DNA from 3 places in the Rhizobium indigoferae genome. Region 1 is predicted to be linked to each of the others. Evidence: riboswitches for the same ligand, from Rfam matches in the RefSeq annotation. Region 1 holds a riboswitch; each other region holds the start of a gene.

Region 1 (10,067 bases):
AGGTCAGCCGGCTGTTCCGCTATGAGCAGCCGTCCTTCCATGCCGATGAGTCACTTTCCGCAGCCTCGGCTGGGTTGCGCATGCACGATCCCCGTGTCGCGCAAGCGGTGCGGCTGATGGAGGAGCATATCGAGCAGCCTCTGATTCTTACGCGGCTCGCCCGCAGGGTGGGCATCAGCGCCCGACATCTGCAGGATCTTTTCCAGCAGAGTATCGGCGCGCCGCCGCATGTGCATTATCTCGCCCTGCGCTTGAATGCGGCCCGCCGCAAGGTGATCGAGACGACGGCCTCCTTCGCCGACATCGCGGCGGCAACCGGCTTCAACTCGGCCTCAGCCTTTGCGAGAAGCTACCGGGCGAGTTTTTCCGAAAGCCCGTCGGAGACCCGGCGCCGCTTGCGGCGCCGCATCACGTCATCGGAGGTGCGGGCATAGGCTGGAATGCGTCCCGTATCATTTCGGCAAGTTCCCGAACGGCCTCGCTGGAACGGTAAGTGCTCCGGCGGAGCACGACCTTGGAGGAATCGACCGGCGGGAAACCGTCTTCGGCGGTGAGTTCCCGGCAGCCGGGCGGAATGCTGCTGCGGGAAAGCGTGGTGACGGCAAGGCCTGCGGTCACGGCATTCTTCAGCCCCGAGCCGGTATCGGCGATGAAAGCGATTCGATAGTTGCGGCCGATCTGCTCCAGCGACCGGAGCGCAAAATCGCGTGACCAGGTGGAGTTGCGATAGGTCGCTATCGGCAGGGGATCGATGTCGTGCAGCCTGTGGACCATCGATGTGACCCAGACTGTGGGATCGATACAGATGACCTCGCCTTTCGTCTCATCGCTCCAGTCGAAAACGACGGCCAGATCGAGCTCATCCCGCTCGAGGGCGGCCAAGTTGCGAACTGTGTAGTCGCAGGACACGGTGACCTCGACGGCCGGGTGGCGTACGGCGAAAGCCGCAAGGGCTGCCGGCAGCACCGTCTGGCTGTATTCCTCCGGAATTCCGATGCGCACCGGTCCGTCCAGCGGTTTGCTGCGGATCGTCGCGGCGGCCTCGTTCAGGAGGTCGATTATCCTGCGGGCATAGGGGACGAGCTGTATGCCCTGGCGCGTCAGCAGCACGCCGCGGGCGCCCCGCTCGAACAGGGTTTCGCCGATCGTCTGCTCAAGCCGCTTGATCTGAGTGCTGACCGCCGACTGCGTCCGCCCGATGCGCTGGGCAGCCGCGGAGAAATTGGAGGTCTCGGCAACGACCAGGAAGGTTCTGAGCAGGTCGCTCTCAATCGGTTCATGCATGGGTTAGCCATAGAAAAAATCGATGATAGCTATCTCTACTATTCGTTTGTCTGATGTCAATTCTTGGCGCAGAAATGAACGGCGTTCGACTTCCTTCTTTGAGAATATCTGCGTGACCATTGAAAATCCGGCCAGACGCCTCGCAGGCAGCGAGCACGAGAAGGGTGTGCTTCTCATCATTGCCGCGACACTTGCCTGGAGCGCGAGCGGCGTCTACTCGCGGCTCCTGACGACCGACGTATGGACGGCGATTGCCTGGCGATCGTTGTTCGGCGGCCTGTTTCTGCTGATCCCCTGCCTTTTCCTCGAAGGGGGCATCTCGCGGCAGCAATGGCGATCCGTCTTCCATCCGTCCGGTCTTGCCATGATCGCATGCCAGACCTTCAGTCAGGTATGCTTCATCGGGGCGCTTTACATGACCACCGTCGCCAATGTGACGATGATCTATGCGACCGCGCCCTTTATCGCAGCGTTGCTCGGCTGGGTCATCCTCAGGGAGAGGGTCTCCAGGCGGACGCTGATTGCCGGCGGCATTTCGCTCCTCGGAGTCGCGGTCATCGTCGCCTCGTCGATCGGCGGCGGCACCGGTTGGGGTGACCTGCTGGCGCTCGGCATGACCGCGTCCTTCGCGCTCGTCATCATCATTCCGCGCATCAGTCCCGACGTGCCAAGTCTGCCGCCGACCGTGGTCAGCGCTTTCCTGACGCTCGCACTCTTCGCGCCGTTCGGTTCGGTCGGCTCGCTCGACTTGCACAACTGGATCGTCCTTGCCGCCTTCGGCGCGACCAATTTCTCCCTCGCGCTGGTGCTCTTCCTTGCCGGGGCAAAGCGGATGCCGCCGGCGGAAGCGGCGCTGATCGGCACGATGGAAATCGTGCTCACGCCCTTCTGGGTCTGGCTGCTGTTTTCCGAAGAGCCGCCCGTCGCCACCTTTTTCGGCGGCGCGATCATCCTCGGCGCCGTGTTCTGGCACACGGCAATCGACGTCAGCCGCAGCCGGCGACCGCATCGCGCCTAAAGCCTTTAGGCGGCGATCAAATCTTCCGGGACGATCCGGAAAACCGCCGTATTCGCGGGATCAATTATTTCCGCTACGCAGCGCTATTGCGACTTTGCCGACTGTCGTCTTTGAGCTGCGCCCATGTCGTTTTCTTGATCGCTGTTTTACGTCAGGCATGGTTTGCTTGTGGTGTTCAAGGCGCTATCTCGCAAACTGGCGAAATGGACCATTGGGACGCAGGCCTGACGCCGGCGCTGCCCCGCAGCGGTAGAAGAACTGAAATCCTCAAGGAAATCGCCGGATAGTCATCCGGAAAGATATCGAGATGGATCGAAAGGAGATTCTGGAGCCGGAAACCAGCTCTTGGCATAGCAAATCGACGGATTGCGGCAGACGATCACGAGCGGAACGACAGGCGAAAACCATGGCGTTCACTCCTCTTCTCCATCCAATCTGTCCCTTTTGGAAATTCGAATATCGCCCGATGCGGCGGTATCCTGTGTTGTTGACCGGGCTGCAGAGGAGGCAGGCCGGAGGGAAGGTTGCCATCGACTGCATCGGTTGCAGATCGAGGCATTCAAACAAGTGGGAGGAATTCATGAGCAAAAATAGAGGCGTCGTCTATCTCCGGCCGGGCAAGGTCGAAGTTCGCGACATCGACGACCCGAAGCTGGAAGCGCCCGACGGCCGCCGCATCGAACACGGCGTGATTCTGAAGGTGATCTCGACCAATATCTGCGGCTCCGATCAGCACATGGTCCGCGGCCGCACGACGGCGATGCCGGGCCTGGTCCTCGGTCATGAAATCACTGGCGAGATCATCGAGAAAGGCATCGACGTCGAGATGCTCGAAATCGGCGATATCGTCTCGGTGCCTTTCAATGTCGCCTGCGGCCGATGCCGCTGCTGCAAGTCTCAGGATACCGGTGTCTGCCTGACGGTAAACCCGGCCCGCGCCGGCGGTGCTTACGGTTATGTCGACATGGGCGGCTGGATCGGCGGACAGGCGCGCTATGTCACCATTCCCTACGCAGATTTCAACCTGCTGAAAATCCCCGATCGGGATAGGGCAATGGCGAAGATCCGTGATCTCACCATGCTCTCCGACATTCTGCCCACCGGCTTCCATGGCGCAGTGCGTGCAGGTGTTGGGGTCGGCTCGACCGTCTATGTCGCCGGTGCCGGCCCTGTCGGCCTTGCGGCTGCGGCTTCGGCTCGCATTCTCGGCGCTGCTGTCGTGATGATCGGTGATTTCAACAAGGACCGTCTGGCGCATGCGGCGAAGGTCGGTTTCGAACCGATCGACCTGTCGAAGAGCGACCGTCTCGGCGACATGATCGCGCAGGTCGTCGGCACCAATGAGGTGGACAGCGCCATCGATGCGGTCGGCTTCGAGGCACGCGGCCACTCGGGCGGCGAACAGCCGGCGATCGTGCTCAATCAGATGATGGAGATTACCCGTGCCGCTGGTTCGATCGGCATTCCCGGCCTCTACGTTACCGAGGATCCGGGCGCCGTCGACAACGCCGCCAAACACGGCAATCTGTCGCTCCGCTTCGGCCTCGGATGGGCCAAGGCGCAGTCCTTCCACACCGGCCAGACTCCGGTGATCAAATATAATCGTCAGCTCATGCAGGCGATCCTCCACGACCGGCTGCCAATTGCCGATATCGTCAACGCCAAGGTCATTCCGCTCGACGATGCCGCCAATGGATATGAGAGCTTCGACCAGGGAGCGGCGACGAAATATGTCCTCGATCCGCACGGAGAGGTCGCGAAAGCCGCCTAGAGCAATTCCAGCAAAAGCGCGTAGCGGTTTTGCGTCCGGAATTGCGAGAAAACAAAGGGATAGAGCATTTCCGTGATTCGAAGAAAAACGGAAATGCTCTAGCGACTACGACTGAGGACTTTACCTGATAGGAATGGCCGGCGGAAAGCCGGCCATTCTGCATCGCACAACGATTTGATTGACGAACTACTGGATGCTGAACGGGAAATATTTTGCGTTGATCATGTCGTAGGTCCCGTCCGCCTTGATGCTCTTCAACGCTTCGTTCAGGCGCGCAAGACGCTCCTTGTCATCGAGGCGCAGCGCGATGCCGGCACCCTCACCGAAGTATGTAATGTCGACCAGATCCGGTCCTTTGAACTCGCAGCAGCTTCCTGCCTTGGTGTTGGCAATCCAGTCGTAGATGGCGAGTTTATCCTCGAGGATAATGTCGACGCTCCCGTCCGCCAGACCCTTGTACAATTCGGGCGAAGACCGAAACACCTTCTTTTTCATTTCCGGATAAAGATGGTTGGCATAAGATTCCTGCGCTGTCGACGATGTCACCCCAAGAATTTTATCGTTGAGGGCGGCGGGGCTGACATCGCTGATCGACGAATCCTTCCGGGCGATGAACACAGACGGGCTGTTGTAGTATTTTTCAGTGAAGGCAACCTTTTGACGCCGCTCAAGGCTCATCGACATGGATGAGATGATCGCGTCGTATTTGTCGGCAACGAGATCGGGGATAATGTCGTCCCACTTCTCGATGATAAATTGGCATTCGAACTTGCCAACCTCGCACAGCGCATTGGCAATATCGATGTCGAAGCCCTGAAGTTTGTTATTTGCATCGAGATAGTTGAAGGGCGGAAATGCACCTTCGACGGCAATTCTCATTGGCATGCGATCTTGCGCAGCCACCTCAAGCGGCGAGGTCGCGGCCAAAAAAATACCCATCCCGCCCGCCATCAGCGCTCCGCGCAATATAGTCTGAATGGATATGCGCAACATCGTCGGGAGCTCCTCGGGGCATAGTCGATCTCGCCCCATAGTGCGCCGCAGCCTTTAATTCTACGTGAACGCTTCTTTGTTAGCGTCTGCCAATGCGCCCGTGTCGTGGTGTTCAGGGGTCTAGGCTTGCAGATCGTTCTTCCTTCCAGCTCCAAGACGTTTCAGCAATCCTGGATTGCTTCGGGAAGAATTCTGTTTCTGATTGCCGTCAGCGGGCTTGGAGCGATCGGACTTGTTGTACTCTCGGCGCTCTGGGCAGGGACCGAAAGCGATGCTGCCGCCCTTGATCGACAGCGCCAGCTTGTGAATGCCCGCCTGCGGGAACAGGTCGATCAAGTCGCCCATGTCATCGGCCAGTTCGGCAACGGCTACCTCACACGTGTTTATCCGGCTGCCCGGTCAAGCGGAGGTTCCTCTAGCCTCGATGCCGTTCTGACAGCGGCCGCCGGGAGTGCGATCAGCCAGACCGCAATGTCCGCCTTCGGCTACGATCAGGCCTTTGTCGTCGACGAGAAGGCTCAACTGCTGATGCTGGCGGACGCCCAAACGGAAAAGCGTTATCGCTGGATGAAGCCGCTCTTTTTGCCTCTGCTTCAGGATGCCCGCCTCGGGGTGAGACCAGGCACGGTTTCCAACGAAAGAACGCCGTCCTCGATGGAAAGCCGCCTTGCGAGCCCAGGACGCTCCAACACTGCGTTGGCCAATCTAATGCGGCTGGAAGGTCGGCCGACGATCGTCGGCGTCGTCGCCATCAACGATCCCGAAGAGGGGCAACGGCAGACGATGCGGCAATTCCTGATCGTCGTGCGGTTTATCGATGGTGCGGCGCTGGACGAATTGAGCCGGCAACAGGGCCTCAACGGCGCGCGCTTCGCGCGCACAGCCGATGCAGACGAAAACGAGGTTGCCTTCCAGATCGACGCCACGGCAAATGGCGAACCGATCGGCTTCATCGTATGGCGGCCCGATCTTCCAGGCTCGAGAGTGATCGGCCGATTGATGCCGGCGCTTTCGATTGCCGCCCTGGTGATCGCGATCCTGTTCTCGGTTTTGCTGGTGCGCCTGCGAAGCAGCCTCGGCGAGTTGAGAAAAAGCGAGCTGCATGCAAGACAGCTTGCCTTGCATGACGTGCTCACGAGCCTTCCCAACCGCGCTTTGTTCGCGATGAGGTTCGACGAGTGCCTGGCCGAGACGAAGAATTCGGCCGAGCGCTCGGCAGTCGCGCTTCTCGATCTCGACCGCTTCAAGGCCGTGAACGACACGTTCGGCCATGCCGCCGGCGATGAACTCATCAGGATGGCTGCGGAGCGGATCCACTCCCTGCTTCGTCCGGGCGACACGCTTGCCCGGCTCGGAGGGGACGAATTCGCCCTGCTTCTTCGGGACATCAAAGATCATGATCAGGTTTTGCCGGCAATATGCGACGCGATCGTTGCCGAACTTGGCAAGCCCTTCCCGCTTCTGAGGGGCGAGGCGGTCGCACGGGTCGGCGGCTCGATCGGCGTGACCGTCGTGCCGGACGCCGGACGGAATGCCGATGACATCATGCGCTACGCCGACGTCGCGCTGTACGAAGCAAAGATGGGCGGCAGAGGCCAATGGCGCGTCTATTCACCGTCCATGGACGGCGGCAGGAATGCGCGCGACATACTCAAGAACGAATTGCGGGAAGTTTTGGCCAAAGGCACGGCCTCATCCGCTGACGGTCCACAATCCGACCCGATTGCGAACAAGCCGGACTTCGGATCGCTCGAAGTCTACTACCAAACGGTACATCGCGCCGAGGGCGGCGGATACTCGGCGTCGGGCGCGGAGGCTCTCGTGCGTTGGCGTCACAGTCAGCGCGGACTATTGACGCCTGCCAGCTTCATCCCTGTCGCCGAGGAGGGCGGCCTCATCGACGCTCTCGGTTTCTGGGTATTGCGCGAAGCCTGTAGAGCCGCCTGCAAATGGCCTGAAAACACATTTGTTGCGGTCAACGTGTCTCCCGCCCAGTTGAGAAGACCAAATTTTGCCGAGGAAGTATTCGCCGTGCTCCAGGAGAGCGGCCTGCCGCCGTCCCGGCTCGAGCTCGAGCTCACCGAGTCCTCGCTCATCGAGGATAACTCGGACGTCTATACGGTGCTGAAGTCGCTGCGCAGCCAAGGTGTTCAGATTTCGCTCGATGATTTCGGAACCGGCTTTTCATGTCTCAGCCATCTGCTACGCTTCGATATCGACCGCATCAAGATTGATCGTTCGTTCGTCTCACAGCTCGGCACGAAAGCCAACGGGGCGGCCATCATTGGCGCCATCGTCGCGCTTAGCCGCAACCTCGGTATCTCGACGACGGCTGAAGGGGTCGAAACCGAATATCAACGCGACTTTCTGGCCGCCCTCGGCTGCACCGACCTCCAAGGCTACTTCTTCTCCAAACCGGTTCCTCTTTGCGACCTTGATAGTTTCCGGACAGCTGAGAGTGCTGTCGCCTGAGAGGCTTTTGATCTTCCGCCAGGAACTTTCGCCGCGCGCGGCGGTTGACGCCCGAAGACCGAGTGGAGGATGTGATGGGCGAGGTCGGGGAGTGGCGGCACCTTTGCGTCGATATGCAGCGGATGTTTGCCGAAGACACGCCGTGGCACGTTCCCTGGATGGCACGGATCTCTCCCCAGATCGAAGAGCTGGCCGGGCGGCACTCGTCGCGAACGATCTTTACCCGCTTCCTGCCACCCGAGCATGCCGACGACATGCCGGGGAAATGGCGGGATTATTACCAGAAATGGTGGATGATGACGGGTGAGCATCTTCCGCGCGGATTCATCGATCTCGCCCCATCGCTGGCGTCGTTGGTTCCACCGGCAAGGCACTTCGACAAGCGCACCTATTCCCCCTGGATTGACGGCCGCCTGCATCCGATCCTTCAATCGGAGCGGGTCGATACCCTTATTATAACGGGTGGTGAAACGGATGTATGCGTGCTGGCCACGACGCTCGGCGCAATCGATCTCGCCTATCGTGTCATCGTGCTGAAGGACGCCGTCTGTAGCGGCGCCGACGATACGCATGACGCGTCACTGGAACTTCTGCATGATCGGTTCTCCGTGCAGCTCGAACTCATGAAGACCGAAGAATTTTTGAGCGAGTTTGGCTAGAGCCTGGTGTGGCGATACAGCCTTCACAGCAATACTGCTCATCGCCACGAATGACATGGAGATGACCGATGGGTCGGCCTTAGCGTTTGCCGATCGACGGACTAAACACCATGAGGCTCAGAATCTCAAAGAGCACCTGTGCTGCGCCGTGCGCCGTGTTGGTCGTTGCGTCATATTGCGGGGCAACTTCGACGACGTCACCGCCCACCAGGTTTATCCCTTTCAGCCCGCGTATCAGTTCAAGGACTTCACGCGTGGTCAATCCACCGACCTCGGGCGTGCCCGTGCCGGGCGCAAAGCTCGGATCGAGGCTGTCGACGTCGAAGGAAAGATAGGTCGGGCCGTCGCCGACGATGGATTTTGCCTTGGCAACCACGGCCGCAATCCCCATTCCGCTGATGTCCTCTGCGTGGATGACGGTCATTCCCGACGCATAGGAGAATTCCCACAAATATTCCGCCGAACCACGGATGCCAATCTGGATTGTCCGTGTCGGATCGAGCACGCCGTCCAGCACCGCATTGCGGAACGGCCCGCCGTGATGAAACTTCGTCTGATCAAAAGCGCCGCTTGTATCGCAGTGGGCATCAATATGAATGAGGCCGACCGGTTGCTGCCGACCGATGGCCTTCAAAATCGGGTGGCTGATGGAATGATCGCCTCCAACGGAAAGCGGGGCAACGCCGGCATCGACGATCTGGCCGATGCGCTTTTCGATGTCGTCATGGCTGAGTTCCAGCCGGTAACGGCTTTGGAACGATATGTCGCCGATATCGGCGACCCGAAGATCGAAGACCGGCGCCGTGGCAAGGACGTGATTGTAGGGGCCGATCCTTTCGATGGCGCGAAGTGCTCTCGGTCCGAAACGCGAGCCTGGACGATTGGTGACGCCAAGGTCCATGGGGATCCCGGTGATTGCAACCTGGAGATTGCCGAAATCCGGATCCTCGGCTGCGACCTGCATGTAGGGTGCGCTGAGGAAGGTCGGCACTCCGGCGTATGGCGCCAGTCTCGTGCCGCTCTTGGAGATGATCTTCTCCGCCACTTTGCGAAACTTCTCATCGAATATCTCGCCGCCATTGGCGTCTGCAAATTCTGCGCGCAGCTGTTCGAGCCGCGTTTTGTCCCACACCATGCGCATGCATCTCCGCTTCAGGTCCGTCTCGTCAGACAAAGAGGTTGAGAAAACAATTGGTATCGTTGTAGCAATCGGTATCAAAGAGAAATCGACATGATCGCTGCAAAACCCAACTCGCTCGTTGCCCGCCTCTCTGCCCCGCCCATTCCTTCCGTCGTCGCCTGGAGCCGCGAATACAAAGGAGAAAAAGGGCCGCTCATCGATTTGTCGCAAGCCGTGCCCGGCTATCCTGCGCATCCGGAGATGCTTCGGCTTCTTGCCGAGGCGGCCGGACAACAGGCGATGACGGGATACGGGCCGATCGAGGGCGAACCTCTGTTGCGCAAGACCTACGCGGCTCACGTTGCCGAGCTTTACGGCGCCGACCTTTCCGCCGGTAATATCCACATTACCGCCGGCTGCAATCAGGCGTTCATGTGCGCAGCGATCGCGCTTGCGGGCGCCGGCGATACCGTAGCACTGACCAATCCCTTCTATTTCAATCACGATACGACGCTGTCGATGCTGGGGATCGGGCGTCGATTGGTCGATTGCGACGCCGCCGCCGGCTTCCTTCCCGATCTGAGTTCGGCCGAGGCTGCACTTGCGGCCGGCGCGAAGATACTTGCCGTCGTGACACCCAATAATCCCACCGGAGCCGTGTATCCACCCAGCCTGCTTCACAAGCTTTTTGTGCTCTGCCGGAAATACGGCGCCTGGCTGATCCTCGATGAAACCTATCGCGATTTTCTT
Region 2 (10,067 bases), on a different replicon from region 1:
GCCGCGCGCCGCTCTGGTCTCGCATTCCAATTTCGGTTCGCGTGAATCCGAAAGCGCCACGAAGATGCGCAATGCGCTGCAGCTCGTGCGCGAAGCCGCACCCGACCTCGAGGTCGACGGTGAGATGCACGGCGAAAGCGCCATCACTGAAGCGTTGCGCAAGCGCGTCATGCCGGACACGACGCTGCACGACGAGGCGAACCTCCTGGTATTCCCGAACCTCGATGCCGCCAACATCACGCTCGGTGTGGTGAAGTCGATGACGGACGGCCTGCATGTCGGCCCGATCCTGCTCGGCACCGCCCTGCCCGCCCATATCCTCGCCCCCTCGGTCACCTCCCGCGGCGTCGTCAACATGGCGGCACTCGCCGTCGTCGAGGCATCGCAACCGGCCTGAGCCGGCTCAGACTGCTGACAAAGTCGGCCACCCTTTCGTCATGCTCGGGCTTGTCCCGAGCATCTGCAGCCGGTTGATATGCAGCAGATATCAGGCCGGGGCCTGGGATAAAATCCTCTGGTGCGAGCGGCCCTTGAAGCCGCTCCGATACATGTCCTGATGCCATATCAGGCACCTCGTAACGACAGACGCCCTTTATCCGCAAGCGCATCCGCGCGCTCGTTGCCGGCAATGCCGGAATGGCCCTTGCACCAGGCAATGGTCACCAGACCATTCTGGGATAGTTGAAGATCGACCGCTTTCCACAATTCCGCATTGGCGATCGTTCGGCTTCGGGCATTCCCGTTCGGATTGCTTTTCTTCCAGCCGTTGTTCTTCCAGATATGTCGCCGGCTGTTGCAGCCTTTGACGGCATAGACGGAATCGGACCAGATAGTCGCGGGCTCGCCGCTTGCTCCGCTGTTGATCCAGATTGCCGCCCTGAGGACGGCGGTCAATTCCATCGAATTATTGGCGGAATCCTCGACGCCACCGAAGCCGGAGGCGATTTCTGCGGCATCACGATAGGCGACAAATGCCCAGCCCCCGTGCCCGGAACCGGGTTCATGACAACCGTCCACGAAGACGTGGAGGCCGTGTTGGGCTTCGGGTATCCCGACTGTCGCAGCAGGGGAGCGAAGTTCGTTGGAAATACCTGACATTTTCGCCGTCCTTCTCGCCTTCGCCGTGCCCACCGCAAGACCGCTGCGGCTTGCGGCGACCTGCCCCCATATCCCACGTCTTGATCACCTCCCGCGGCGGCGTCAACATCGAAGCACTGGCCATCATCGAGGCGTGGCAAGTGCGGTATCATAAAGAATGCACCGTCTGTAAACCTACCCGGCGCCAAGCGGCATTGCAGCGACCGGAATTCTCCCCATCCCTCGTTGGGGGGTAGTGGCGGAGGTAGCTATGAAAGCTGATCTGGCGAGCGAGAAGAAGAATCGAGTCCCGGAAAACTGAAAGAAGAAAGTCCCGCTTTTGGCGGCACAACAAATTCCCCCCAACAGATGGGTCGCCCGCATTTGCTGGATAAGATCGCGAAAATGCGCTAGGATTTTCTCCAAGCTTATTAAGAGAAACACGTTAAGAGACAACGCGCGGTGATCGAGGCCGCAATCGACCGATCGATTCTTTGCTCATTCCGGGACGACGCCGTGAAACGCCGAAACCTGTCTCTTGCCCTTCTCCTTGCCTTTGCGGCGCCTGCCGCCGCGCAAAACAGCGCCGTCTGTGAGGACCTGCACGGTCGCCTTGCCGACTTGCCGCGATCGATCGGCAATGGCAACGGCCCGGAAGCCCGCCAATATTCCAGCGCCATGGCCGAGCAGAACCTCGAGCTGCGCAAGGTTCGCAACGAGCTGCGCAGCAATGGCTGCACCTCGGGCAGCATGGTGGTGATCGGCGGCGAGAATGACGATTATTGCGCCGAACTTTCGCAGTCCGAAGCGCGCATGATCGACAATATCCACTATCTCCAGGACCGCCGCAACGAACTGGCCGACCAGAACGGCGCTGATGACGACGCGCGCCGCGAACTGGTCGCGGCTCTCGACCGCAATGGCTGCAACAGCGAAAACTTCTATGCCCCGAGCGATCGCAGCGCCGCCGACCCCGCGCCAAGCGTCGAGGAACAGGCGCTACGCACCGATACCTTCATTCCGCTCGGCGGCGGCGAAGAGGTCGATCCGCGTTACGGCCTGCCCCGGGCCGAGATGCTCTCGCCGGTCAGCACCATGTGCGTGCGCAGCTGCGACGGCGGCTTCTTCCCGATCAGCTCGAACGCCACGTCGGTCGATTTCGGCCGCGATGCTCAGACCTGCGCCAAGATGTGCCCGGGCATCGAGACCGAACTGTTCTATCGTGACGTGACGAGCACCGAAGCCTCGAACATGATCTCGGTCGCGACGGGCACGCCCTACAGCGCCATGAAAAATGCCTTTGCCTACAAGAACCGCACGCCCGGGGAAAAATCCTCCTGCGCCTGCAATCTCACAGCCTATTATGAGGAGATGCGCGGCAAGCAGGCGGTAAGCGAACCGCCGCAGCAGGGCTCGATCACCACCATCCGCACCAATCCCCCGGCGAAGGATGCCGCAGCCGCCGCGCCGCAACCATCCGTTCCCGAGCGCCCCTACGATCCCACGCAGAACCGCGTCCGTCAGGTCGGCCCGCAGTTTCTTGCCGGCGATCAGGGCTCGATCGACCTCGCCAATCCGGCAACGCCGGGCCCGCAGCCACAACAGCAGCAGTGATTGAACAGCTTACGGTGCGGTGGCGGAGCCATAGCGGCGTTGTGCAAGGGCGCATGAGATGACGGCGATGTCAGCTGAACGTGCGGCGGGATGTGAATGCGGGTCGCTTGAGCATGGTCAGTAGGTCGTACGACCGCCGCTCAGGTCGAACGTCGATGCGGTCGTGAAGGAGTTCTCTTCGGAGAGCAGCCAGACGACCATCGAAGCGATTTCACCAAGTTCAACAAAACGGTCGCGCGGAATGCGGACGCGCATATATTCGATAAACTCGGATGTCAGCCCGTCCAATATAGGTGTCTTTGCTGTGGTTGGCGTTACCGCGTTCACGGCGATTCCTGTCTTTGCGAGTTCCTTGCCAAGAGACTTGGTGAAGCCCAGCACACCAGCTTTCGCTGCGCTGTAGGCGGCGATGTTCGGATTTCCTTCCTTGCCCGCAACCGAAGAGATGTTCACAATCCGCCCGTAGTCGCGCTTTAACATGACCGGAACGACGTGCCGGCAACAATTGAAGGTTCCCGTGAGGCAGACATCGACGACGTCTTTCCATTCACCGAAATCGTATTCGATCGTGGGCTTTACCGGACCGGTAATCCCGGCGGAATTGACGAGGCCGTCGATACGGCCAAAAATCTCCTCGGTCGCCGCCGCCGCATTTTTCACTGATACGGGATCTGCGACGTTGACGCCGAAAGCGACCGTGCCAGATCCGAGAGCGGAAGCGCTGTCCTTCGCCATGTTTTCGTTCAGGTCCCAGATGGCCACCTTGCCACCGGACTGGATGACGCGCTCTGCGATAGCGTAGCCGATGCCGCGCGCACCGCCTGTGATCACGATGATCCGTTCCTTCAAGTCGATCATGTTCATTGGGCCGTTATCCTCCGAGTGAGCCACCGATAGCCGAATATCTATTGGAAATTCCGGGATTTCGCCTTCAGCGTATCGATATGAAGGTCAGGAATTTATCCCGAGTCTGAAACTATGCCGAGCCCATTCCCTAAAGCCCGAGATTTCCGGTAATCAAGGATTAAAAGCTCGGCATAATTTGAACGCTTTGGAAGACCGGGTATGCCCGAAGCGGAAATCTTTGTCTGCATCCGTTACTCCGAAAGGCATTCTGCAGCCCCCTTGTGTATAGACATTGGCGCACGCTATTAGCGAACGAACAGTAGGAGATGCTATGAACAGCAATCTTAAAGAGCTATCGTTTCAACAGGTTGATGTTTTTTCCTCGGAGCGAATGGGTGGAAATCCACTTGCGGTGGTAGTGGATGCGGACGATCTTGATACATCAACGATGGCCAGGTTTGCCAACTGGACCAATCTAAGCGAGACGACCTTCCTCCTAAAGCCGACGGTCCCGGATGCTGATTATCGCGTCAGAATTTTCACGCCGCATCAGGAGCTGCCCTTTGCCGGACACCCGACTTTGGGTAGCTGCCACGCATGGCTGACCTTGGGCGGAAAGCCAAAGCAGCCAGTTGTCATCCAGGAATGTCAGGCGGGTTTGATCGGGATCAGAAGAGACGGCGATATCCTCTCATTTCTGGCTCCAGATTTGATCAAGACTGGACATATCGATAACGATCTAATGAAACGAGTTATGAGCGGTCTAAGTCTGTCACCTGAGATGATAGTCGATGCGAGTTGGGTAGACAACGGTCCCGGTTGGATGGCCTTGCTCCTGAAAAGCAGAGACGATGTCCTACGTGTCCGTCCGAACTACCAGAGTATTTCCGGACTAAGGGTAGGCCTGATTGCACCATGTTTGGGGGACGTCGATGGTGTGGATTTCGAGGTCCGCGCCTTCACCGCCGCTGGTTACGAAGACCCAGTCACTGGTAGCCTAAATGCGGGTTTGGCAAAATGGCTCATTTCCGCAAATCTCGCGCCGCCTTCATACATCGCTGCGCAAGGGACGGTCTTGGGCAGGTCAGGGCGGGTACATGTCCGGCTCGAATCTGAAGATATTTGGGTTGGCGGCAATGTCGTTACCTGCATAAACGGAAAAGCTATCCTCTAAGACAGTCATCGACCTGAGGCCGATGACTGCAATTGGCGCTTTTCTGCCTACTGAAAGTTCCTCGATAATTGGTGGGGTCGGCATGGACGTCGCGGCCCTCACCGCGATGTCCCTAGCTCCGGCAGGGATCAGAGTTTGTCTAAAAACGCCAATAGATTGTCGCCAGCCCTGAACCGGCCAGGCGATTGTCCATTATACGGATCGATCTTGGCGAGAGCGGCCTCCTTGATCCTGCTCTCATTGATCCTTTCACTTGGCAGCGCTTCGCGGTATAATTAGAGCGGGCTAAAATAGAAAATGGGACGGCCGTCAAAACAGAAAACCTTCCGTCTTTGGGCCGGGGATCAACCATGGGGGTCGAAAATGCTTAGCGGCTTTAGCAGGGCCTGCGCGCTAATCCTTTTGTCAGGGAACTTCGCTTTCGCCCAATCGGATCAGATAGAGCCAAACGCTGGAATGTGGAAGACGTGGGTAATCACGTCGGGCAAAGACTTCCGAGTCCCGCCCCCACCGGATACTTCCGCAACCGAGTTGGAGCAGGTCCGCGAACTTGTCGCAAAGAACGATGCGCAGGTCGCCGCCAAGATCACATTCTGGGACGCCGGTTCGCCCGGCTATCGATGGATCGACCTGGTCAACAACCGTCTTCTCGCAAACCAGACGATCCCCAATGCGCATCGCGTCTACACCTATTTGACGATGGCGGTCTACGACGCCACCATCGCGGCTTGGGAGTCGAAATACTTCTACAATCGCCCCCGCCCGAGCGAGGTGGATACGACACTGCCGACCGCGCTGCCTACGCCTCGGAGTCCCGCTTATCCATCCGAACACGCCGCCGCCGCCGCCGCCGCCGCGACCGTTCTTGCCTATTTCTTTCCCGACGAGGCGTCGTCGTTCCAGGCGATGGCCGAAGAAGCCGCACAGTCGCGTGTCCTTGCCGGTGTCCAGTTCCCAAGCGATTCATCCGCCGGCCTGGAACTGGGGCGACGCGTGGCAGAGCAAGTGATTGCGCGGGCAAAGGCCGACGGCTCCGATGCCGTCTGGACCGGCACTGTGCCGACCGGGCCGTGCATGTGGGTCGGAGACAAACCCGCCAATGCAACCATGCCAAACTGGAAGCCGATCCTGCTCGAGACAGCCGATGAATTCAGGCCACCGACTCCGCCCGACTGCAAGTCTGCGGCCGTGAAGGCCGAGACGGATGCAGTCCGCCAGTTTGAGCGAAAATTCCCCAACAGCTACAAGGCGTTCTACTGGCAAAGTCCATCCGGCCTGTTCACCGACTGGTATGACTATGCCAGCAAGTGGATGTTCGAGGACAAGACGGATTCGAACCCGCCGCGCGCCGCACGGGCTTACGCGATGCTCGCAACGGTCTATTACGACGCCTACATCGCAAGCAACGACGGGAAATACGCTTATTGGTACCTGCGGCCCAACATGCTTGACCCGAGCATCACTCCCCTGTTCGCAGTGCCGGCCCATCCCAGTTATCCGTCGAATCACTCCACGTTGTCGACTGCCCGATGCGAGGTGCTTGCCTATCTGTTCCCCGACCAGGCGGAGTTCATCCGAACGGTCGGCAAGGAAGCGGGCGATTCCCGCATCTGGGCCGGCATCCACTATGAAATGGACAACCGGGCCGGTGCCGCACTTGGCAAAGCAGTCGCCGGGAAATTCATCGAGCGGGCAAAAAAAGACGGGGCAGACTAGCGGAAGGGCCGCTAGCGCCTTTCTCCTGAAATGTCGCAATCCTAAGCGAGGGGTTCTCGGTGGAACGTTCCGTTCACTCAGCAGCCGACGTGCGAGGCAGCAACGTTTCTCAAACGATGCGGATGCGGCGCGTCACCTGGCCATTGCTTTCCCAGTATGTGTGCTTTTTGGCGATCAAGGGATCGTCCATCGCCGGTTGAATTTGCCCTGCGGTACTGATCGCGCGCGAGGTCACCGTGTGTTCTCCAGGCGAGGGATTTGGCCAATCCAGTGACCAAATCTTCCAGGCGTATTCGGCCTCCTCGCTGTGATCGATGACTGCCGGCATCCAGGGCCCTTGATCAATTTTCAGTTCGACCCGGTCGATCGGTGCACCCCAGGCTGCGCCGACGACCCGGTGACCCGAGTCGTTGCGCGTGACCTTGGCGGGCGCGGATTTCAGCAAGGCCCGGCCGACCGAGGTCTCGGCCCGCACGGTCTCGCCGTTGTGCTCTTCTTCCCGGATGGTGACATAGTCGCGGCCCATCAGCAGGCTCATGAAGCGGGTGTCGCGAACCTCGATGCCCTTCAGCCACTTGACGTTGGCGATCCCGTACCAGCCCGGAGTTATCAGCCGCAGCGGGAAACCGTTGGGGGCAGGCAGGGTCGCCCCGTTCATTTCGTAGCAGAGCAGATTGTCGGGGTTCATCGTGTCTGCGAGCGACATGCTGCGAGCGAAGTTCTGTTGCATCTTGATGTCGCGAATCGTGACCTCGCCTTTGTCGGTGCCGAAGAAGACGACCTCTAGGTGTTCAGTCCCCATCCATCATGGAAGACGAGTTCCTCGAGCGGCAGCCGCTGCCGCCAGCCTTTGACGGACAGTTCCGGCTCGTCATAGAGCCGGTCGACGAAACCGGCACAGAGCCAGGCGACCACCTCGATATGCTGGGGTATGCCGAGAATGCTCTTCAGGTCGCCTTCATGAAAGATGCTGACCCAGCCGATCCCGACCCCTTCCGCCCGCGCCGCAAGCCAGAGATTCTGGATGGCGCAGACTGTGGAATAGCTATCCATCCTGGGATTGTGCGTGCGCCCCAGCACGACGCTGCCGCTGCGGGTAGGATCGCAGGTCACGCATATGCCGAGCGGCGCCTCGACAATGCCTTCGAGCTTGAGCGAGCGGTAGGCCTGCCGTCGTTCACCTTCGAACATCAGCGCCGCCTCCTCGTTGGCCCTCCCAAAAGCATCCCGGACGCGCGCCCGCACGGTTGCGCTTTTCACCAGAATGAAATTCCACGGCTGCATAAAGCCGACGGAGGGTGCATGATGGGCAGCCGTCAGCAGCCGCTGCACAAGGTCATCCGGCAAGGGATCGGGCAGGAACTGGCTGCGAACGTCGCGCCGCGTCATGATCGCATGATAGACGGCCTCGCGTTCGGCCAAGGAAAAACCGGACGCCGCTGAAAGGGCATCCTCATCAAAGGGTCGCATCGTCAAATCCCCAACAACGCAACCGCCCCGCCGTCCGCGCGGATCGGTCTATCTAGCCAGGCCGGTCTTCTGACTCGGCGTCATCCGTCTGCCGCAGCCTTCCCGGCGAGAAGCCAGTGGCGTGATGAAGCGGCAAGCGTCGGCCTTACAGCGTTGGGCACGTTCCGGCTTTGCACCGGATTCCCGATTCTCCCGCCTGGACGGCGGGCACCTGACGGCGCATCTATTTCAGGAAAGCGCGGCGGCGGCAAGCCGGCCCTCATACCGCAGACACGTTGCATGCGACATCGACTTCATGGACAGAGGCGCATCGCTGCCTTAGAAACAAACCGATCCTGACCGACGCCCATGGCGCCGCACTTTTTCTCTTTGCACTTTGGTTGCCCGTGCCCCGCCTCACGCCCATGATCCTTGCGGTCGCCCTGTTCATGGAACAGATGGATTCGACCGTGATCGCCACCAGCCTACCGGCGATCGCAGCTGATATCGGCACCTCGCCGATCGCGCTGAAGCTCGCCGTCACCAGCTATCTCGTGGCGCTGGCGATCTTCATCCCGATCAGCGGCTGGATGTCCGATCGTTTCGGCGCACGCAACATCTTCCGCATGGCGATCTTCGTTTTCATGATCGGCTCGATCGCCTGCGCCTTTTCCAATTCGATCACGGCCTTCGTCATCTCACGCCTGATCCAGGGCGCCGGCGGCTCGATGATGACGCCGGTCAGCCGCCTGCTGCTGGTCCGGGGAACGCCGCGTCACGAACTCGTCGATGCCATGGCCTGGCTTACAATTCCAGCTTTGATCGGTCCGATCATGGGTCCGCCGATCGGCGGCTTCCTCACCACCTACCTCACCTGGCACTGGATCTTCTGGATCAACGTCCCGATCGGCGTGCTCGGCATCATCCTCGTCACCCGTTTCCTGCCGGCGGTCGAGCCGCGCACTCTGCGGCCGATGGACTTCCCCGGCTTCTTCCTTTGCGGCCTAGGCTTCTCCGGCTTCGTCTTCGGCCTGTCGGTGATCAGCCTGCCGGCCGTGCCCGTTATCTACGGTTATGTCACGGTTGCGATCGGCATCCTTGCCGGCCTCCTCTACCTCCTGCATGCCCGCCGCGTGCCCTATCCGCTTCTCGATCCGAAGATGTTCCGCTACCCGATGTTTCGGGCGGCGATCCTCGGCGCCTCGAATTTCCGCATGGGACTTGGCGCCCTGCCTTTCCTGATGCCGCTGATGCTCCAGCTCGGCTTCGGCTTGACGCCGCTGCAATCGGGCTCGGTCACCTTCGTCAGCGCGCTCGGCTCCATGGGTTCGAAATTCGCCGCCTCGCGCACCTTCAACGCCTTCGGCTTCCGCACGGTGATCTCGCTCACCACCTTGCTGGCGGCGATCTTCCTCGGCATCAACGGCCTTTTCACCGCCGAAACGCCACTGTTCCTGATCATGGCCTGCCTGCTGATCGGCGGCCTGTTCCGCTCCATGGCTTTCTCGGGCGTCAACGCCATGGCCTTCGGCGATGTCGATGATGCCGACAGCAGCCAGGCAACCGCAATCAATGCCGTTGCCCAGCGTATCTCCATGGCGATGGGTGTGGCGATCGCCGGCGGCATCCTCGAAATTTCCAGCAGCTTCCACGACGGCAGGCTGCTGGTCTCGGATTTCCACATCGCCTTCTTCAGCGTCTCGGCGATTTCGGCGCTGGCCTGCATCACCTTCCTGCGCCTGCCCCAAGATGCCGGCGCTGAACTGACGGCGCGCGGCCGCAAGCGCCGGCACGCCGAACCCGAAGAGGCCGTGGCTGAAAATAGCTGATCTCCCTGACGCCACGGAAGCATTCCTGCGCCCACCGGTTCGCAAGGCTCGGCGCAGGGGGAGGCAAGGCGAATGGCGCGCGTGTGCCCCGCATGCCTTTCTACTTTATGATTTATTCACACATCAAATACACACTGCGTTTGCGCGTTTTGGGTTGCTATCTGGACATGGGCATGAGCGCTCGTGATGCGACCGTCAGCGTCGATGCCCGTATTGATACGCCAGTCGGGAACATGTCCGACTGAGCCGCAATTCTAGGCCGCCGCGGAATGTTCCAATTTTTGAAAACGATGCCTCTGACAGCCAAGCTGGCGGCGATTATCGTTGCCGTAAACCTCTGCGGCATTTCCGCTTTCGCCACC
Region 3 (10,067 bases), on a different replicon from region 1:
ATGATGATCTTGTTGTTTTGCCTCAAGGCTGACAGCTTCCAGCGCTCTAGCGCTGCAGCCAGGCCTCGATGCCACGGGCTGCCGCCCGGCCGGTCGCCAGGCAGGCGGTGAGGAGATAGCCACCAGTCGGCGCCTCCCAGTCGAGCATTTCGCCGGCGACGAAGGTGCCCGGCAGTGCCTTCAACATGTAGCTCTCGTCGACGCCGCTCCAGCGGATGCCGCCGGCTGAGGAGATCGCTTCGGCGATCGGGCGGGTTTCGATCACCGGCACCGGCAGGGCCTTGATCATGCGTGCGAGACGCTCCGGATCGGTTCGGTCGCGCTCGGGAGCGAGTTCGCGGAGCAGCGCCGTCTTGACGCCGTCGAGGCCGGCGCCCTTGCGCAGGCGGTTTGAAAAGCTCGATTTGGCGTCCTGCCGCGCAAGGTCGCGGCTCAGCCTCTCGATGGCGCGGCCCGGTGCGAGGTCGAGCGTCAGGACGGCGCTGCCATGGTTCGGCAGCCGGTCGCGCAACGCGGCCGTATGGGTATAGACGAGGCTGCCTTCGATGCCGCTGCCGGTGATGACGAATTCGCCGGGAAAAGTGCCGGCCTCGGACGTGGCGGTGACTGATTTTACCGGCTCGCCGGCGAAACGCTCGCTGAAGTTCCTGCTCCAGCCGACGACGAAGCCGCAATTGGCGGGTTGAAAAGTGTCAATTTCCACACCCCTGCCGGCCAGCCAAGGTACCCAGGTAGCATCCGAGCCGAGGCGCGGCCAGCTTGCGCCGCCGAGCGCCAGCAGGGCTGCGTCGCAATGGACGAGGCCGCGCCCTTCTGGCGTTTCGAAAACATAGCCGTCTTCGGCAAAACCGGTCCAGCGGTGGCGGGTGCGCAGCGTGGCGCCCTGTGCCTCCAGCCGCCTGAGCCAGGCGCGCAGCAAAGGCGAGGCCTTCATCACCTTCGGAAAAACCCGGCCGGACGAGCCGATGAAGGTTTCCGTCCCGAGCTCGCTTGCCCAATTCCTGATATCATCAGGGGTAAAGGCATCAAGAGCGGGGCGCAGACGGGCGGAGGCCGCTCCGAAGCGCGTGGTGAAACGGGCATAATCCTCGGAATGGGTGATGTTGAGACCGGACTTGCCGGCCAGCAGAAACTTGCGGGCAAAGGTCGGCATGGCGTCATAGACGGTCACCGCATGACCGGAACGGGAAAGCAGTTCGGCAGCCGCTAGACCCGCCGGGCCGCCGCCGATGATTGCAATCCGCTTCTGGTTCATTGATGTCTTCGCCCGATTCTGTCTCGTTCAGTTTTGGCGCGGGCGCGGATCGCCTGCAAGGGCGGAGATCAGTGGTGGGGATGCGTGCACTGGCCGTGGTCGGCGAGAACCTCGATGACGCGGCATTGGTCGACGCGGCCGTGGCCGCAGCCTTCCACCATGGTTTCCAGCTCGGCCTTCAGCGCCCTCAGGCTGCGGATGCGCTGCTCGACCTCGATGAGGCGGGCCTTGGCGATGGCGTCGGCCGAGGCACAGGATTGGTGCGGATCATCCTGCAGGGTGAGCAGCGTGCGGATCGCCTCGATCTCGAAGCCGAGTTCGCGGGCATGGCGGATGAAGGCGAGGCGGCTGATATCGGCGGGTTCGAAGGAGCGCTGGTTGCCCTCGCTGCGGCTCGGCGCCGCGAGCAGCCCGATGCTCTCGTAATAACGCACCGTCGGCACCTTGACGCCACTCTGGCGAGCAGCTTCGCCGATCGTGATCCTTTTCATAATTTTCCTCTTGCACCTCTAGTCGCTAGAGGATGTAGGAGGGATGCTTCTATTTGACAAGGAAGCGGTTCATGGCTGAGAGCGAAACACGATATCGGGTTGGCGGCATGGATTGCGCCGCCTGCGCAACCAAGATCGATACGGCGGTCAGACGCGTGGCGGGTGTCGCCGATGTTTCCGTCTCGGTGATGGCGGGCACGATGACCGTCCGGCATGATGGCAGCAGCGATCTCAAGACGATCGAGAAGAAGGTGACCGGGCTCGGCTATTCCGTCGCGCCGCTTGCCGGAAACGCTGCGGCTGCGCATGAACACGGCTCGCAGCACCGTCATGACCATGGACATGATCACGGTGATCACGGTGATCACGCGGGCCATGACCACGACCATGAAGGGCACGATCATGCAAGTCATGGCCACGACCATTCTCACGAACATGGCGAGAAGGAAATCGAGGGGCTGCACGGGCACGACCATGCGCCGATGGCCGGTCCCTGGTGGCAGAGTAGGAAGGGCCGGCTGACCATCCTTTCGGGTGCGGCACTCGTTGCCGCCTATGCCGTCGGCCATCTCGTGCCGGCGATTGCGTCCTATGCCTTCATCGTCGCCATGCTGATCGGGCTGGTGCCGATCGCTCGGCGCGCTGTCATGGCTGCCCTCTCAGGAACACCGTTTTCGATCGAGATGCTGATGACGATCGCCGCTGTCGGCGCCGTCATCATCAATGCCGGCGAAGAGGCGGCAACTGTCGTGTTCCTGTTCCTCGTTGGCGAGCTGCTGGAAGGGGTGGCAGCGGGCAAGGCGCGCGAAAGCATCCAGTCGCTGACGGCACTGGTGCCGAAGAGTGCGCTACTCGAAGACAATGGGCAGACACGGGAGGTGCCTGCGGAAAGCCTTTCGGTCGGCGCCATCATCATGGTTCGTCCTGGCGACCGGATCTCGGCGGACGGCATCATCATCTCAGGCGAGAGCGCGATCGACGAGGCGCCGGTGACGGGCGAGAGCACGCCGGTGCGCAAGGGCGTCGATGCCGTCGTTTTTGCCGGCACGGTGAATGGCGATGCGGTGCTCAGGGTTCGCGTCACGGCGGCTGCCGCCGACAATACCATCGCCCGCGTCGTCAAGCTGGTGGAGGAAGCTCAGGAATCGAAGGCGCCGACCGAACGCTTCATCGATCGGTTCTCGCGCTATTACACGCCCGGCGTCGTCGTGGTCGCAGCGCTTGTCGCGGTCGTTCCACCGTTGCTGTTCGCTGGGCCGTGGGGCGAATGGGTCTACAAGGGCCTTGCGATCCTTTTGATCGGCTGCCCCTGCGCGCTCGTCATCTCGACGCCGGCGGCGATCGCCGCCTCGCTTTCATCCGGTGCGCGGCGCGGGCTGCTGATGAAGGGCGGCGCGGTGTTGGAAACGCTCGGCAAGGTGACGATGGTCGCCTTCGACAAGACAGGCACGCTGACAGAAGGCAAGCCTCAGGTGACCGACATCATTTCCTTTGGCCTGAGCGAGGCGCAGGTGCTGTCGCGCGCGGCGGTGCTGGAGCAGGGTTCCAGCCATCCGCTGGCGCTGGCGATCCTCAACCGCGCCAAGGCGGACGGCGTTCCCGTGCCGCCGGCCTTCGAGCTGGAAGCGCTGCCGGGCAAGGGTGTCAGCGGCAAAGTCGGCGGTGAGGCGCTGGATCTGCTGTCGCCGCCTGCCGCCCGCGAGCGCGGGACGCTCAGCGCGGAACAGGATGCACGCATCACTGCGCTGAACGACGAGGGCAAGAGCGTGTCGGTGCTGCTCGTCAACGGTGTTGCGGCCGGCCTGATCGCCATGCGTGACGAGCCGCGTGAGGATGCCGAGGCCGGGCTCGCTGCGCTCAAATCGGCAGGCGTCAAGGCGGTGATGTTGACGGGCGACAACAAGCGGACGGCAGCAGCCGTTGCCGGCATGCTCGGCATCGACTGGCGCGGCGAGATGATGCCGGAGGATAAGCAGCGGGTCGTCGGCGAATTGAAGCGCCAGGGCTTCATCGTCGCCAAGGTCGGCGACGGCATCAACGATGCTCCGGCGCTGGCCGCTGCCGATATCGGCATCGCCATGGGCGGCGGCACCGATGTGGCGCTGGAGACGGCGGATGCCGCCGTGCTGCACGGACGCGTTGGCGACGTGGCGCGGATGATCGAACTTTCCAAACGCACGATGCGCAACATCCTGCAGAATATCACCATCGCACTCGGGCTGAAGGCGGTGTTTCTGGTGACGACGATCGCAGGGATCACCGGGCTCTGGCCAGCGATTCTTGCCGATACCGGCGCCACCGTGCTGGTGACGATCAATGCACTGCGGTTGCTTCGGATAAAAATATGAATGTCGTTTGAGGAGCCGGCTTCTGCCAGCTCTTTTTATGATGGGTTCTACACAGCGCTTTTCCGTTAACGCTTCGTTATCCACATCATACACAGCGCGGCGATTCGTTGCCGCCATTGTCGCGCCGCCACAACAACTTGTTGACGTCATGATCGATTCGCGTACCATATCTAGTGTTCGAGGTTCCGTCGATTCGTGAGGATCGGCGGCTAAGACGGGAATTCGGTGCGCTTCGCCATCATGGCGCGGCAATGCCGGGGCTGCCCCCGCAACTGTAAGCGGCGAGCAACTGTCCGATTTCAAGTCACTGGAGCATGATGCTCCGGGAAGGCTGGGCAGGCGCTTTGACCCGTGAGCCAGGAGACCTGCCTCGAACGAAACGTCCACGGGCGGGGTGTCCGGAAGGTCGCGTTGCATGGCTGCGGGGAATCTCCGCATCGCGTTTCGCGGGCCCGAACCTCCGCATGAGCCACTTCGGGGTGAAGTCATGTCAGAATTTCAGTTCAGGCCGCCACCCACTAGAGGTAGAGGGCGGAGTACGCCCAGCGGCTAAACAGCCGCACAGCTCAAAATCATCAGAGAATTTTTCGACGGATATCGACAGATTTCCGATCGATGTCCTGCGTCCCAATCGCATCGTCACGAGGAATATCATGACCATTACCGTCTACAGCAAGCCTGCCTGCGTCCAGTGCACTGCCACCTACCGCGCCCTCGACCGTCTGGGCGTCGATTATGACATCGTCGATATCTCGCAGGATGCCGAAGCGCTCGATCGCGTCCGCAGCCTCGGCTACATGCAGGCGCCTGTCGTCATCGCCGGCGAGCAGCATTGGGCGGGCTTCCGTCCCGACATGATCAGCGCGCTCTCCTGACCTGAGGACAAGCGATGGGCTTGATTGTCTATTATTCCAGCCGATCCGAGAACACCCATCGGTTCGTCGCCAAGCTCGGTCTGCGCGCGGCGCGCATTCCGCCAGGTGGCGCAGACGCGTTCCATATCCGCGAACCCTTCGTGCTGATCGTGCCGACCTATAGCGGCGACGGCGGCAAGGGTGCCGTTCCCAAGCAGGTGATCCGTTTCCTCAACGATGCGGAAAACCGAGGACACATCCGCGGCGTGATCGCCGCGGGCAACAGCAATTTCGGCGAGACATACGGGCTCGCCGGCGACGTGGTCTCGCAGAAATGCCAGGTGCCGTACCTTTACCGGTTCGAGCTCATGGGCACCGAAGACGACGTCGCCAAGGTCAAACACGGAATGGAACGATTTTGGACACGGGAACAAACCTGACGCGGGATGCGGGCGCAAAACCGCATCAAACTTTTGCTCAGCCCGCCGGGGAAAGGCCGCCGAAGGCAGCCGAAACCCTCGACTATCACGCGCTGAACGCGATGCTGAACCTCTATGACGATGAGGGGCGGATTCAGCTCGACAAGGATCGTTTGGCGGCCAAGCAATATTTCCTCCAGCATGTGAACCAGAACACGGTGTTCTTCCACAATCTGAGGGAAAAGCTCAATTACCTCGTGACCGAGGGATATTACGAGCAGGAGGTTCTCGACCAGTATTCCTTCAATTTCGTGCGGGATCTGTTCGACCAGGCCTATGCCAAGAAATTCCGTTTCCCGACCTTCCTCGGCGCCTTCAAATATTACACCAGCTATACGCTGAAGACCTTCGACGGAAAGCGCTATCTCGAGCGCTATGAGGACCGCATCTGCATGGTGGCTCTGGCCTTGGCGCGCGGCGACGAAGGCCTTGCGCGCGACATGGTCGACGAGATCATTTCCGGCCGTTTCCAGCCGGCGACGCCGACCTTCCTCAATGCCGGCAAGAAGCAGCGCGGCGAACTGGTTTCCTGCTTCCTGCTGCGCGTCGAGGACAATATGGAATCGATCGGCCGCTCGATCAATTCGGCGCTGCAATTGTCGAAGCGCGGCGGCGGCGTGGCGCTGTCGCTGACGAATATCCGCGAGGCAGGCGCGCCGATCAAGCATATCGAGAACCAGTCCTCGGGCATCATCCCGGTGATGAAGCTGCTCGAAGACAGCTTCTCCTATGCCAACCAGCTCGGGGCGCGGCAGGGCGCGGGTGCGGTCTATCTCAATGCCCATCATCCCGATATCATGCGCTTCCTCGACACCAAGCGCGAAAATGCCGACGAAAAAATCCGCATCAAGACGCTGTCACTCGGCGTCGTCGTGCCCGATATCACCTTCGAACTCGCCAAGAACAACGAGGATATGTATCTGTTCTCGCCCTATGACGTGGAACGCGTCTATGGCGTGCCTTTCACCGAGATTTCGGTGACGGAAAAATATCGCGAGATGGTGGCGGATGCCCGCATTTCGAAGAAGAAGATCAAGGCGCGCGAATTCTTCCAGGTGCTTGCCGAAATCCAGTTCGAGAGCGGCTACCCCTACATCATGTTCGAGGACACGGTGAACCGGGCGAACCCGATCGCCGGACGTATTTCGATGAGCAATCTATGCTCGGAAATCCTGCAGGTCAGCGAGGCGAGCGAATATCATGACGACCTTTCCTACAAACATCTCGGCAAGGATATTTCCTGCAATCTCGGCTCGCTGAATATCGCGGCGGCAATGGATTCGGCAGATTTCGGCAAGACGATCGAGACCTCGATCCGGGCGCTGACAGCCGTTTCCGACATGAGTCACATTTCCTCGGTTCCCTCGATCGAGAAGGGCAATGACGAGAGCCATGCGATCGGCCTCGGCCAGATGAACATGCACGGTTATCTCGCCCGCGAGCGTATCTTCTACGGCTCCGAGGAAGGCGTCGATTTCACCAATATCTATTTCTATACGGTGACCTATCACGCAATCCGCGCCTCGAACCTTTTGGCGGTCGAACGCGGTACGAGCTTCAAGGGCTTCGAGAATTCGAAATATGCCTCCGGCGACTATTTCGACAAATATACAGAGCAGCTCTGGGAGCCGGCGACGGAGACGGTCAGGGCGCTGTTCGAGACGTCAGGCATTCACATTCCGACGCAGGAAGATTGGGCCACGTTGAAGAAGGCGGTAATGGCCTCCGGCCTCTATAACCAGAACCTGCAGGCGGTTCCGCCGACGGGGTCGATCTCCTATATCAACCACTCGACCTCCTCGATCCATCCGATCGTCTCGAAGATCGAAATCCGCAAGGAAGGTAAGATCGGCCGCGTCTATTATCCGGCGCCGTTCATGACCAACCACAATCTCGACTATTATCAGGATGCCTACGAGATCGGGCCGGAGAAGATCATCGACACCTATGCGGCGGCGACCCAGCATGTCGACCAAGGCCTGTCGCTGACCTTGTTCTTCCGCGACACGGCAACGACGCGCGACATCAACAAGGCGCAGATCCATGCCTGGAAGAAGGGCATCAAGACGATCTACTACATACGCCTTCGCCAGATGGCGCTGTCCGGCACCGAGGTGCAGGGCTGCGTATCCTGCACCTTATGATTTGATTGCGGCTGACGCTGCAAGAAGCGGGAGGGTTCCGCAGTTCCCTTCGCCATGCAGACGCTGACGCCCGAAAAGGACCACCCGATGAACATGCAAATCAAACCTGCGTCCCGCGTGCGCGCCATCAATTGGAACCGCATCGAGGACGATAAGGATCTCGAAGTCTGGAACCGGCTCACCGGCAATTTCTGGCTGCCGGAGAAGGTGCCGCTTTCGAACGACATTCCTTCCTGGGCGACGCTGACGCCGGTCGAGCAGCAGCTGACCATCCGCGTCTTTACCGGTTTGACGCTGCTCGACACGATCCAGAACGGCGTCGGTTCCATCCGGCTGATGGCGGATGCGGTGACGCAGCATGAGGAGGCGGTACTTTCCAACATCTCCTTCATGGAGGCGGTGCATGCGCGCTCCTATTCCTCGATCTTCTCGACGCTGTGCTCGACGCCTGACGTCGACGATGCCTACCGGTGGTCGGAGGAGAATGAATTCCTGCAGCGGAAATCGGCGCTGATCATGGAGCAGTACGGCTCCGGCGATCCGCTGAAGAAGAAGGTCGCGAGCGTCTTCCTTGAAAGCTTCCTGTTCTATTCCGGATTCTACCTGCCGATGTACTGGTCGAGCCGCGCCAAGCTCACGAACACGGCCGACATGATCCGACTGATCATCCGCGACGAGGCGGTGCACGGCTATTATATCGGCTACAAGTTCCAGCGCGGGCTGGAGCGGCTCGGTGAGGAGAGAAGGCAGGAGATCAAGGATTTCGCCTTCGAGCTGCTGCTCGAGCTCTATGACAACGAGGCTAGATATACCGAAGCGCTCTATGACGGCGTCGGGCTGACCGAGGACGTCAAGAAATTCCTGCACTACAATGCCAACAAGGCGCTGATGAATCTGGGCTATGAGGCGCTGTTCCCGGCTGAGGCGTGCAAGGTCAATCCGGCAATCCTGTCGGCGCTTTCGCCGAATGCCGACGAGAACCACGACTTCTTCTCCGGCTCCGGTTCCTCCTATGTGATCGGCAAGGCTGTCGCGACCGAGGACGAGGACTGGGATTTCTGAGGCTTGATCGCAGTCTCCCTCTTATCATTTGCTCTCTCATCGCCCACATTCAGCGGAAACTAAATTTGGTCCTCGCCTGTGACGTGGCGTAGCGGGAGTTTTTGATGTCGTCTTTTTTGAACAAGGCCGGGACTGCCGTCGAGGCGGGCGAAGGCGTCTGGCCGGTCCGCAGAAGACGGATTCTCGACTGGCTGGTGAACGAGACGCGCGGCGAGCGGTTCATCGACAATATCCTGGTGGAGATGTGCGAGAAGCTTTTGGCATCAGGAGTGCCGGTGGCGCGGGCGACACTGCATTTCAGGATGAACCATCCGCAATGGATTGGCGCCCGCATCCTCTGGAAGGAAGGCCTGGCCGAGGCGAAGATCAACACATTTGCCTATGGTATCGAAAATACGCCGGAGTTCCTGAAGAGTCCCGTCAACGCGATCCATCAGGGGGCGGAGGAGGTGCGCAAACAGCTGGAAGATACAGCCGACGACGAGGATTCATTCTATCAGGAACTGCGCGACGACGGTCTCACGGAGTATATCGCCTGGCCAGTCGAGCACACTTTCGGCAAACGGCACGTCGCGACATTTTCCACCAGCCGGCCGGGCGGTTTTACGAACGAGCATGTCGATTTCCTGCGCGATCTGCTGCCGGCACTGACCCTCGTCAGCGAAATCCGGCTGAAGAACATCATGGCGCGCACGCTGCTGCAGACCTATGTCGGACCGCATGCGAGCGAACAGATCCTGTCGGGCGTCACGACGCGCGGCAGCGGCGCGACCGTCGGTGCGGCAATCATGATCTGCGACCTGCGCGACTTTACTGAGATTTCCGATCTCTGGCCGCGTGACGATGTCATCCATCTGCTCAACGATTACTTCGACGCCATGTCCGACCCGATCGAACGGTATGGCGGAGAAATCCTGAAGTTCATGGGCGACGGATTGCTGGCGATCTTCCCGCTGAGCAAGGACACGGCCTGTCACGATCTGCTGCAGGCGATCCGCGAAGGGCAGGCGTTGATGGCGCAATTGAACCAGCAGTATGCGGGCAACGGACGCGAACCGCTGCGCTACGGCGTCGGCGTGCATGTCGGCGACGTCATGTACGGCAATATCGGCTCGCGCCGGCGGCTCGATTTCACCGTCATCGGCCCGGCGGTCAATGTCGCCTCACGGCTGGAAACCCTGACCAAGGAGGTCAAGCGTCCGGTACTCTTGTCGCGGGCCTTTGTCGAAATGGCGGACTGCGCGAAAGACATGGACAGCCTGGGCACCTTCCCGCTGCGCGGGCTCGGCGAGCCGGTCGATGTCTTCGCCTTTCCGGAGCGCTAGAAACTTATACCCCTCGCTTGTTTCCCCAAAGCAGCACATGCAGTTGAGGTAGCACGCGGGCTGTAAACCATTGGTCGGCTGTTACTTTTGCGACAAGCCAGTGCATCCG

Evidence for each region. Region 1 has a riboswitch for cobalamin ahead of fdhA (formaldehyde dehydrogenase, glutathione-independent). Riboswitches for the same ligand answer to the same signal wherever they lie in the genome.
Region 2: linked by a shared signal. The riboswitch ahead of bluB (5,6-dimethylbenzimidazole synthase) and the one ahead of fdhA (formaldehyde dehydrogenase, glutathione-independent) in region 1 are both predicted to bind cobalamin.
Region 3: linked by a shared signal. The riboswitch ahead of nrdH (glutaredoxin-like protein NrdH) and the one ahead of fdhA (formaldehyde dehydrogenase, glutathione-independent) in region 1 are both predicted to bind cobalamin.

The regions. Positions count from the first base shown of each region.
Region 1 is NZ_CP140638.1:47,964-58,030, forward strand. It holds gene U5G49_RS32765 (GlxA family transcriptional regulator) at 1-434, shown strand, start outside; gene U5G49_RS32770 (LysR substrate-binding domain-containing protein) at 409-1,284, opposite strand; gene U5G49_RS32775 (DMT family transporter) at 1,397-2,302, shown strand; cobalamin riboswitch at 2,464-2,663, shown strand; gene fdhA (formaldehyde dehydrogenase, glutathione-independent) at 2,883-4,073, shown strand; gene U5G49_RS32785 (transporter substrate-binding domain-containing protein) at 4,260-5,066, opposite strand; gene U5G49_RS32790 (putative bifunctional diguanylate cyclase/phosphodiesterase) at 5,172-7,538, shown strand; gene U5G49_RS32795 (cysteine hydrolase family protein) at 7,613-8,197, shown strand; gene speB (agmatinase) at 8,277-9,332, opposite strand; gene U5G49_RS32805 (aminotransferase) at 9,429-10,067, shown strand, end outside.
Region 2 is NZ_CP140635.1:2,180,011-2,190,077, forward strand. It holds gene U5G49_RS11110 (NADP-dependent malic enzyme) at 1-397, shown strand, start outside; gene U5G49_RS11115 (ribonuclease H family protein) at 565-1,098, opposite strand; gene U5G49_RS11120 (DUF2865 domain-containing protein) at 1,594-2,691, shown strand; gene U5G49_RS11125 (SDR family NAD(P)-dependent oxidoreductase) at 2,809-3,555, opposite strand; gene U5G49_RS11130 (PhzF family phenazine biosynthesis protein) at 3,869-4,711, shown strand; gene U5G49_RS11135 (phosphatase PAP2 family protein) at 5,243-6,427, shown strand; partial or broken gene U5G49_RS11140 (molybdopterin-dependent oxidoreductase) at 6,537-7,214, opposite strand; gene bluB (5,6-dimethylbenzimidazole synthase) at 7,211-7,897, opposite strand; cobalamin riboswitch at 7,940-8,127, opposite strand; gene U5G49_RS11150 (MFS transporter) at 8,302-9,705, shown strand; gene U5G49_RS11155 (HAMP domain-containing methyl-accepting chemotaxis protein) at 9,975-10,067, shown strand, end outside.
Region 3 is NZ_CP140635.1:3,918,456-3,928,522, reverse strand. It holds gene U5G49_RS19430 (TIGR03862 family flavoprotein) at 47-1,255, opposite strand; gene U5G49_RS19425 (MerR family transcriptional regulator) at 1,324-1,746, opposite strand; gene U5G49_RS19420 (heavy metal translocating P-type ATPase) at 1,818-4,094, shown strand; cobalamin riboswitch at 4,258-4,481, shown strand; gene nrdH (glutaredoxin-like protein NrdH) at 4,748-4,969, shown strand; gene nrdI (class Ib ribonucleoside-diphosphate reductase assembly flavoprotein NrdI) at 4,984-5,388, shown strand; gene nrdE (class 1b ribonucleoside-diphosphate reductase subunit alpha) at 5,367-7,571, shown strand; gene nrdF (class 1b ribonucleoside-diphosphate reductase subunit beta) at 7,659-8,633, shown strand; gene U5G49_RS19395 (adenylate/guanylate cyclase domain-containing protein) at 8,738-9,958, shown strand; gene queE (7-carboxy-7-deazaguanine synthase QueE) at 9,963-10,067, opposite strand, start outside.